Regions from separate parts of the Bacillus sp. Brlt_9 genome, predicted to be linked through region 3. Evidence: riboswitches for the same ligand, from Rfam matches in the RefSeq annotation. Region 3 holds a riboswitch; each other region holds the start of a gene.

Region 1 (2,205 bases), on a different contig from region 3:
CCTCTTCAATCGTCGTTAATGTTTTGTATTCTGTGCTGTGCGGTAACTTTGTTTGATTTAATACTGCAATGGCATCACCTTTCCAACTGACAGACCTCGGAATAGTAACAATTGTACTCATGCTTTTACGCCTCCAGAAACTGTCCGTTGAAATAATGTTCGAAACAGTTGAATATCAGCACCCTTAGATTCATATTTTATTAGTTCTTTCCCTAAGGATAGTGCATGTTTCTTCGCTTGAATTCTCGTTTCTTTATTTGCTATTTCATCTAAATCAGCTACATGCGCTAAACCAATTGTTCTACGGATAAGCTCACATCCAGCGAATCCAACAGCATCCGTAAAAATATTTTGCAAAATAATCGGCAACCATTGTTTCTCTTTCGTATATGCTTCTACACCTTCTCCAATCCATAACTTCGTAAAAGCTTCTACAAAATAACTCCATGTTTTCTCAATATGGAAAAATAGCACATTTCTTTTTTCCTCTTCACGTGATAACGCATTTAATAATAAATTGGCAATAAATTGACCAAGATCAAATCCAAATGGGCCATATGTTGCAAATTCCGGATCAATCACGTTCGTTTCAGAAGGCGATGAAAAAATACTACCAGTATGTAAATCACCATGAATAAGCGCTTCTTTTCTCGTTAAAAATTTATATTTATACTGTGCGACTTTTAACTTTAAAGTTTTGTCACTCCACAATTCATCAACTGCTAGTTGTAACTCTGGCTCATAATCATTCGTATCGTAATGGCCAAACGGATCTGTAAACACTAAATCTTCTGTAATTTTGCAAAGGTCCGGGTTTACAAATGTACCTTCTAGTACCCTTTTCTCTTCTGACTCTAACCCGAAGTCTGAAGTATAAAACAACACATGTGCTAGAAAACGACCAATATGTTGGGATAAAAGTGGGTACTCTTCTCCATCTATTAATCCTTTTCTAGCAATTGTTAGCCTTGATAAGTCTTCTATTACTGTTACTGCTAACTCTTCATCATGACTGTACACTACCGGCACGTATTCCGGCACATACTTCGCAAAAATTTGTAATGCTTTACTTTCAATCGTCGCTCTTTTTATAGACAATGGCCAGCTCTCACCAACTACTTTCGCATATGGCAATGCTTGTTTTATTATAATAGACTTCTCTCCATCACCTAATTTGAACACGTAATTTAAATTTCCATCTCCAATTTCATGACAAACTACATTTGCTTTCTTTTCAAAATAACCATGTTCTTTCGCATATTGTATAGCTGTCGTTTCAGTTAATGAATAATATCCCATCGTCTTCTCCCCCTTTTTTTAATTCAGAGGTTTTTCTGACGTAGAAAAACCTCTTTCCACTAAGAAAGAGGTTTGAAGTTTATCTTCTCCCCTCTTATCTGCCAGAAAGTAAACTTTCTGCTGGAATTAGCACCGTGCCTTTTGGCGTAAATAAACGCCCCATTTCACAATGGTATTACGGTCGGTTGCTGGGCTTCATCGGGCCAAATCCCTCCACCTGCTCTTGATAAGAGTTTTATAATTTTTTTGAATTTTTAACTTTATGTTGAAGACTATACCAAGAATAAAAATCACTTGTCAACATTTTATTTGTATAATTCTGGACGACGATCTGCAAAAACTGGAATTCCTTTTCGTACTTCTTTAATTTTTTCAAAATGAAGCTCTCCAAATAAAATTGATTCTTCTTCATTCGCTTCTACAACAACTTCGCCCCAAGGATCGACAATTAAAGAATGACCGGCAAACTCATTATTCGGATCCTTTCCTGTCCTATTACATGCAACAACATAACATTGATTTTCAACTGCTCTTGCTTGTAATAGCAAACGCCAATGTGCTAAACGAACCAATGGCCATTCTGCTACAACAAATAAAACTTTTGCACCTTTCGCAGTATGAACGCGCATCCATTCTGGAAAGCGAATGTCATAACAAATTGTGCCGGCGCACTCTACATTATCTAGCTTAAATTCACCTGTACTATTTCCAGCTATTAAATATTTATGTTCATCCATAAGCTGAAATAAATGCACTTTACTATATTCTTTGACTAGTTCTCCTTCCTTGTTTACCACATACATTGTATTTGTAACACCTTGCTCTGTTTGCTTCGCAATAGAACCACCGACAATATGTACACCATATTGTTTCGACCATTCTTTCAGCTTTTCTTTCGTTTCCAAT
Region 2 (2,205 bases), on a different contig from region 3:
GCGCACACACATGAATATATTACAACAGGTCAAGATGATTCGAAATTTGGATTTGGTGTGTCAAATGGTCAAGCGATGCAGGCAATTGAGCTTGCTTTACAAAAATCAAATTATAACGTGCTAGGAATTCATTCACATATCGGATCACAAATATTTGAAACGGCCGGTTTTGTGCGAGCGATTGAAGTTCTTCATCAATTTTTAGAAGAAGTGAGAGAGCGAACAAATTATGTAGTAAAAGTGCTAAATGTGGGCGGAGGATTCGGAATACGCTACACAGAATCAGATACGCCATTAACTCTTGAGACATATGTGCGAGCGGTAACAAGTGCAGTGAGAGAACAATTTACAGTATGTAATTATCCCTTGCCAGAAATATGGGTTGAACCAGGCCGTAGCATTGTAGGTGATGCTGGAACGACACTTTATACAGTCGGATCTGTGAAGGACATTCCTGGTATTCGGAAATATGTATCAGTGGATGGTGGGATGACTGATAATTTAAGACCTGCTTTATATAACGCTCGTTATGAAGCGATGTTAGCGAATCGAGGGAACGATGAGAACGAGGAAGTTGTTTCGATTGCAGGGAAATGTTGTGAGAGTGGAGATATGTTAATTTGGGATATCACTTTACCGAAAGTTGCTACTGCCGATTTATTAGCAATTTCTTGTACAGGGGCATACGGGTACTCGATGGCGAATAATTATAACAGGATTCGTAGACCAGCTGTTGTCTTCGCGAAAGGTGGCACATCACAAATTGTTGTAGAGCGCGAAACATATGAAAATATTATTGGGAACGATCGCATACGTATTAAAGAATTAGTTTAAATGAGGAAAAAGGAGTTGTTCAGATGGGCAATTCCTTTTTTGTAAAATAAAATAATTAAAATATATCGGAAAACTAGGATTGAAAAAAATCTGAATTGTGATAAAATACAAATACAAAGCTTATCAAGAGAAGCGGAGGGAACTGGCCCGACGAAGCTCGGCAACCTGCTTATAGAAAGCAAGGTGCTAAATCCAGCAAAATGGAATCCATTTTGAAAGATAAGGTAAAATATATTACCGAACAGTCTTTTCGAAATGGGAAAGATTTTTTTTATGAATAAAAAGGGGGGCTGTTCGCGTGAGCGTACGGGAACATTTTGAGGAAGTATCTGAGAAGATTCAAGCGATGCTTGCTGATATGAAATATGGTTCAATTACAATTGTTGTGCAAGATGGGAAAGTCATTCAATTAGAGAAAAGTGAAAAAGTACGTTTAAAGTAAAAAGCGCTGACTAGAAAAACTAGAGGCGGTTTTAACCTATATCATTAGGTTAAAACCGTCTTTTTGCTTTTACAGGGGGAAAGAACATGTTGACGTATGAAACGTGGGAAGAAAATAACATTTCATTTTCAGAAGAAGATGAAACGAAAGGCGCGCTATCTGTATTAAGTTGGGCTTATAAAGAATATAAAAGTGAAATTGTATACGCATGTAGCTTCGGAGTGGAAGGGATGGTACTGCTGCACCTTATAAACCAAGTAAATCCATCTGCTAAAGTTGTATTTTTAGATACAAATGTTCATTTTCAAGAAACGTATGAATTAATCCAAAAAGTGCGGGAACGATTTCCTTCATTAAATATTATAGAACAACAGCCGGAACTTACACTTGATGAACAAGCGAAGTTGCATGGTGAGAAATTATGGGAAAGTAATCCGAATCTCTGTTGTAAAATTAGAAAAATTTTACCGTTAGAAAAATCATTAGCACCGGAAAAAGCGTGGATATCGGGCTTAAGGAGGGAACAATCAGAAACACGTAAGCATACAAAGTTTATAAATCAAGATCATCGCTTTCAATCTATTAAAGTTTGTCCGCTCATTCATTGGACGTGGAAAGAGGTATGGCGATATGTATACAAGCATAGCTTGCCGTATAACCCATTACATGATATTGGATATCCAAGTATTGGGTGTGAGAAGTGTACGTTACCTGTAGGTGAGGATGGCGATTCGAGAGATGGTAGATGGGCCGGGAAAGTGAAAACTGAATGTGGTCTACATTATCAATAAGATGAATCTTGAAATAAAACTAAGAGGGGATATAGAAAATGAGTACAGTAAACGAATTAGTAAATCTTATAGATGAGACATATGACGTATCACAAATTGAAAAAGAAATTGGGCTAGACAACATTGCGTTAAGTGATT
Region 3 (2,205 bases):
GGTGGATTGTCGGCACAACTTGGCTAACGTTTCCTGCATCGGTTGAACCAATGCCAAGTCTTTCTTTACGATTTACTTCTTCACCTAGTAATTCTAGTTCTTCCGCTACGATGTCGTTATATGTTTTTGTTACGAGTAATTCATCGATCTCATTTTGGAATTGATGGATTTTTACTTTCGTACCTGTTGCTAGCGCTGCCCCTTGTGCGATGTTTTTCACTTTCTCTGTTACTTCCGCACATCTTTTTCGCGTTGCTGCACGAATGAAGAACCTTGCTGCGGCGTAGTCAGGAATAATATTAGGTGCTTTTCCTCCTTCTGTAATAACGCCATGAATCTTCACATCTGACGGAAGTTGTTGACGAAGTGCATTAATACTGTTATAAAGCTGAATAACCGCATCTAATGCGTTAATCCCTTCTTCAGGTGAAGCTGCAGCATGAGCTGTTTTTCCGTAAAAATGAAAATCAAGTGGATCGACTGCTAATGACGGACTCGTTGTCGCTGTTTTTCCGCTCGGATGAATCATAAGCGCCGCATCAATATTTTTAAATAAGCCTGCCTTTACATAACTCGATTTTGCGCTACCGTTCGGTCCTCCTTCTTCAGCTGGTGTTCCGAACACGACAACTTCCCCGCCAATTTCTTCAAGCGTTTCTGATAATGCAATTGCTGCTGCAACACTAATGGTGCCAATTAAATTGTGACCACACGCATGACCTAGTCCTGGCAAAGCGTCATACTCCGCTAAAAATGCGATTGCTGGTCCTTGTTTCCCTGAACTTTTCCGCGCGATAAATCCCGTTTCATGTCCAGCTATATTGTGCTGCAACTGAAATCCTGCACTACCTAGTAATAAACTTAGTGTTCTAGATGCATAAAACTCTTGGTTACCAATCTCCGGATTCGCATGAATATCATGACTTGTTTCTATGTACTTTTCCTTATTTCTTTCGATACTCTCTTCAATTGTTTTTCTTTGTGACGCTACTCCTGTCGCTCCCATTTTTCTTCCTCCTTTTATTTTCACGTAAAAAAGCCTCTTTCTAAAAGATAGAAAGAGGCTTCTGTATATACAGTCAAAATGAGCTTCTTTCTTATCTTTCAAGTTACCTTGCTGGAATTGGCACAGTATTCATAACGAATCCGCTGCCGAGGTATCATAGGGCCAGTCCCTCCACCTCTCGTGATAAGAATTTTCATAAAATTATATTAAATTACATTCATTCTAAGTTCATTCCAGGTAAAAGTCAAGGAATTCCTATCCGAATTTACCGAATATCTAAAAATCCTTTTAATACACCAATTGTTTCTGGTGCTTGCAGTCTTGCACATACGTACGGAAATTCCGTACTACCTTCAAACATCATTTGAGATGTGAGCGGTGCGCCTGCCCAGAAGATTTCATCATCGATTACGATAAATGGGAATGCTTTGTTTTGTCTTTGTAACTTTACATTTTTTAATGGAACTGGTCCATCACTATACACTGTTATTTGCGCATTTTTACGCATTAACGCTTGCCATACTCGTTTATCCACTTGTTTTGTACTTGGAAGTGAAATGATAATTTTTCGTTTTGCGGCTAAAATATCTTTCAATAACCCTTTCGGCTCTTCAAGATTCATTTCCATATACCAGCGTAAACGTTTCGAAATTTTTCGCTCCCACAATTGTCTTGATGTCGTGCGATCATACACATCTCCGTGACGTTCTATATGAGCTGTTAATTGTGATAACGCTTGTTTTCTCGATAAGTTTTTACGCATATAATGGCAATCTGATAATTGAATGAACTTTCCTCTCGCTCTCGTTACCGCTACATTGACGAGGCGATGATTTTTATGGTCAAAGAATAACACGCCAGGACGTTCTTGCGGATAACTATCCACTGTATCAAAAATCATCATATCTCTTTCAGAACCTTGAAACTTATGAACTGTTGCCGCTAAAACAGGTATGTGACGATACTTCGTTTTCTGCAACATTTCTCTAATACATGTTGATAAAAAGCGGGATTGGGCTCTGTAAGGTGTAACAATACCGATCGATTGAACACCGTCTAGCAGTCCGATTAACATCATTTGCATCGCTACTAAACCAGACATAATGTTAAAACGAGAACCAGATGCAGCGTCTTTTAACGAAAAGGCGCCCATTAAGCTCGTATCGAATAAAACACTCGCTTCATTTGCAAACGGCTGC
Region 4 (2,205 bases), on a different contig from region 3:
TCGGCCGTTCTTTAAAGTTGGTATCTTTTTTATATTTATCAACGAAGTCAGATGTTAGTTTGATACGGTCTAATTGTTTTGACTCGAATAAATTTACTTCTGTAGATTTTTCTTTTACGACGTTAAAATTGATTTCTTCCAGTTTGACAGTATCTTTATCCCAATAGGTAGGATTTTTCTTGAATTTAAAGCTTTGCTCGTGCTTCCAATCGCTTAGTGTAAAAGCTCCGTTGTACAAGATTGTATTGTCTTCTAAAGCGTACTTATCACCTTGTGCTTTAAAGAATTCCTCGTTAATTGGTAGAAATGTTGGAAATGCTGTTAAGCTAATAAAGTACGGAACAGGGCGTTCTAATTCTACCTCAAACGTATGGTCATCAATTGCTTTTACACCAAGTTGATCGGCTGGAAGTTCTTTGTTGTTAATTTTTGATGCATTTTTAATATCAAAGAATAGAAATGCATATTCAGAGGCTGTTGCTGGATCAACAGCTCTTTGCCAAGCGAAGACAAAGTCTTTCGCTGTAACAGGAGTGCCGTTTGACCATTTTGAATCTCGCAGGTGGAATGTGTATTTCGTCTTATCACCACTTACTTCATGAGATTTTGCAACACCAGGGACAGGTTTATTACCTTCACCAAGATTATACAAACCTTCAAATACGTTTCTCATTACTTGACCAGAATCAGTATCTGTAGCACGAGCTGTATCCATTGTTCGTATTTCAGTAGGTGAAGATAAGTTTAAAACCTGCTTACTAGGCGCCTCGTCTTTTGCATTTGCTCCGCTTGCTTCGTTTTTATAACTACCGCAACCAGTTAATAAAATACTTACTCCTACAACTGATGCAATACCGGGTACAAACTTCTTTTTCATTTGATTTTCCTCCTAAATAATTAAGTTTGGATGATGATGAGGGAAATGAAAAATAAAAAATCCCTCTTTTCATATTGAGAAAGAGGGATTTTTACGTACAAGTTATGCACCCGTATATAAACGAAGTCCCTCATTCTATCTTTCAAGCATAAAGCTTGCAGGAAGTGGCACAGTATTCAAAATGAACCTGTTGCCGAGGTTTCAAAGGGCCAGTCCCTCCACCTCTCTTGATACAATGAGTAAACGAATAAACTTTATTAATTTTTGTGTTTCTTTGATAATTCAAAATCTTACACCTTGGATAATGAAGTGTCAACCAAATGAAACATAGTTTAAATTTTCAGTTTTTTTAACAAAAAAAACCACTGCATATGGCAGTGGTTCTTCTATTAGAAGTTAAAGTTATCTGGATCTGGACCAACGCGACGATCTTCATTTAGAGCTTGAATTGCTTTCATGTCATCCGCACTTAATTCAAAATCGAATATATTTGCATTTTCAATAATGCGATGTTCTTTAATAGATTTAGGGATTGTTACAACTTCGTTTTGTAGATCCCAGCGTAAAATAATTTGTGCAGTTGATTTATTATATTTTGTTGCAATGTCTTGTAATGTTTGGTTGTCTAGCAGTTGGCCTTGCATTAATGGTGACCAAGCTTCAAGCTGGATGTTATGTTCTTTACAGAAAGCGTGTAGCTCTTCTTGTGCTAAACGTGGGTGGTATTCCACTTGGTTGACCATTGGCTTAATTTCAGCCATTTCAAATACGTCTTGTAAGTGGTGAATGTGGAAATTACTCACACCGATAGCACGAACACGGCCGTCTTTATAAAGCTTTTCTAACGCTTTCCATGATTCAGTATATTTCCCTTTTACAGGCCAATGTACTAAATATAAGTCTAAATATTCTAGACCTAGTTTTTCTAGTGTAGTTTCAAATGCTTGAAGTGTTGTTTCATACCCTTGATCGCTATTCCATACTTTTGATGTAATAAATAATTCTTCACGTGAAACACCTGATTCACGGATTGCTTGTCCAACGCCTTCTTCGTTTTGATAAATTGCTGCAGTATCAATGCTGCGGTAGCCATTTTTAATTGCTGCTTTTACAGATTCAACTACTTCTGAACCATCTTCTACTTTAAAAACACCTAAACCGAACCAAGGCATTTTTACACCGTTATGTAATGTTGTATAGTCTTTTAAACTTGTTAAATTCATATTATTTCCCCCTAGCTTTTTTGTTTGTTGCTTCTACTGCTTTTTGAATTCCCTCTGAAAAATTATATTCATATAAAGCTTTGAGACCCTCAGCCGTGGAACCAC

Evidence for each region. Region 3 has a riboswitch for S-adenosylmethionine ahead of VF726_RS17500 (M20 family metallopeptidase). Riboswitches for the same ligand answer to the same signal wherever they lie in the genome.
Region 1: linked by a shared signal. The riboswitch ahead of mtnK (S-methyl-5-thioribose kinase) and the one ahead of VF726_RS17500 (M20 family metallopeptidase) in region 3 are both predicted to bind S-adenosylmethionine.
Region 2: linked by a shared signal. The riboswitch ahead of VF726_RS01535 (YezD family protein) and the one ahead of VF726_RS17500 (M20 family metallopeptidase) in region 3 are both predicted to bind S-adenosylmethionine.
Region 4: linked by a shared signal. The riboswitch ahead of VF726_RS28980 (peptide ABC transporter substrate-binding protein) and the one ahead of VF726_RS17500 (M20 family metallopeptidase) in region 3 are both predicted to bind S-adenosylmethionine.

Annotation. Positions count from the first base shown of each region.
Region 1 covers NZ_JAYJLO010000002.1:785,739-787,943, reverse strand. Annotated here, with positions in the region: gene mtnA (S-methyl-5-thioribose-1-phosphate isomerase) at 1-121, opposite strand, end outside; gene mtnK (S-methyl-5-thioribose kinase) at 118-1,299, opposite strand; SAM riboswitch class I at 1,391-1,532, opposite strand; gene VF726_RS10430 (carbon-nitrogen family hydrolase) at 1,605-2,205, opposite strand, start outside.
Region 2 covers NZ_JAYJLO010000001.1:280,233-282,437, forward strand. Annotated here, with positions in the region: gene lysA (diaminopimelate decarboxylase) at 1-834, shown strand, start outside; SAM riboswitch class I at 952-1,060, shown strand; gene VF726_RS01535 (YezD family protein) at 1,133-1,276, shown strand; gene VF726_RS01540 (phosphoadenylyl-sulfate reductase) at 1,363-2,067, shown strand; gene sat (sulfate adenylyltransferase) at 2,106-2,205, shown strand, end outside.
Region 3 covers NZ_JAYJLO010000004.1:194,681-196,885, forward strand. Annotated here, with positions in the region: gene VF726_RS17500 (M20 family metallopeptidase) at 1-1,006, opposite strand, end outside; SAM riboswitch class I at 1,095-1,196, opposite strand; gene VF726_RS17505 (AAA domain-containing protein) at 1,272-2,205, opposite strand, start outside.
Region 4 covers NZ_JAYJLO010000014.1:36,383-38,587, forward strand. Annotated here, with positions in the region: gene VF726_RS28980 (peptide ABC transporter substrate-binding protein) at 1-877, opposite strand, end outside; SAM riboswitch class I at 1,010-1,114, opposite strand; gene VF726_RS28985 (aldo/keto reductase) at 1,267-2,100, opposite strand; gene proC (pyrroline-5-carboxylate reductase) at 2,102-2,205, opposite strand, start outside.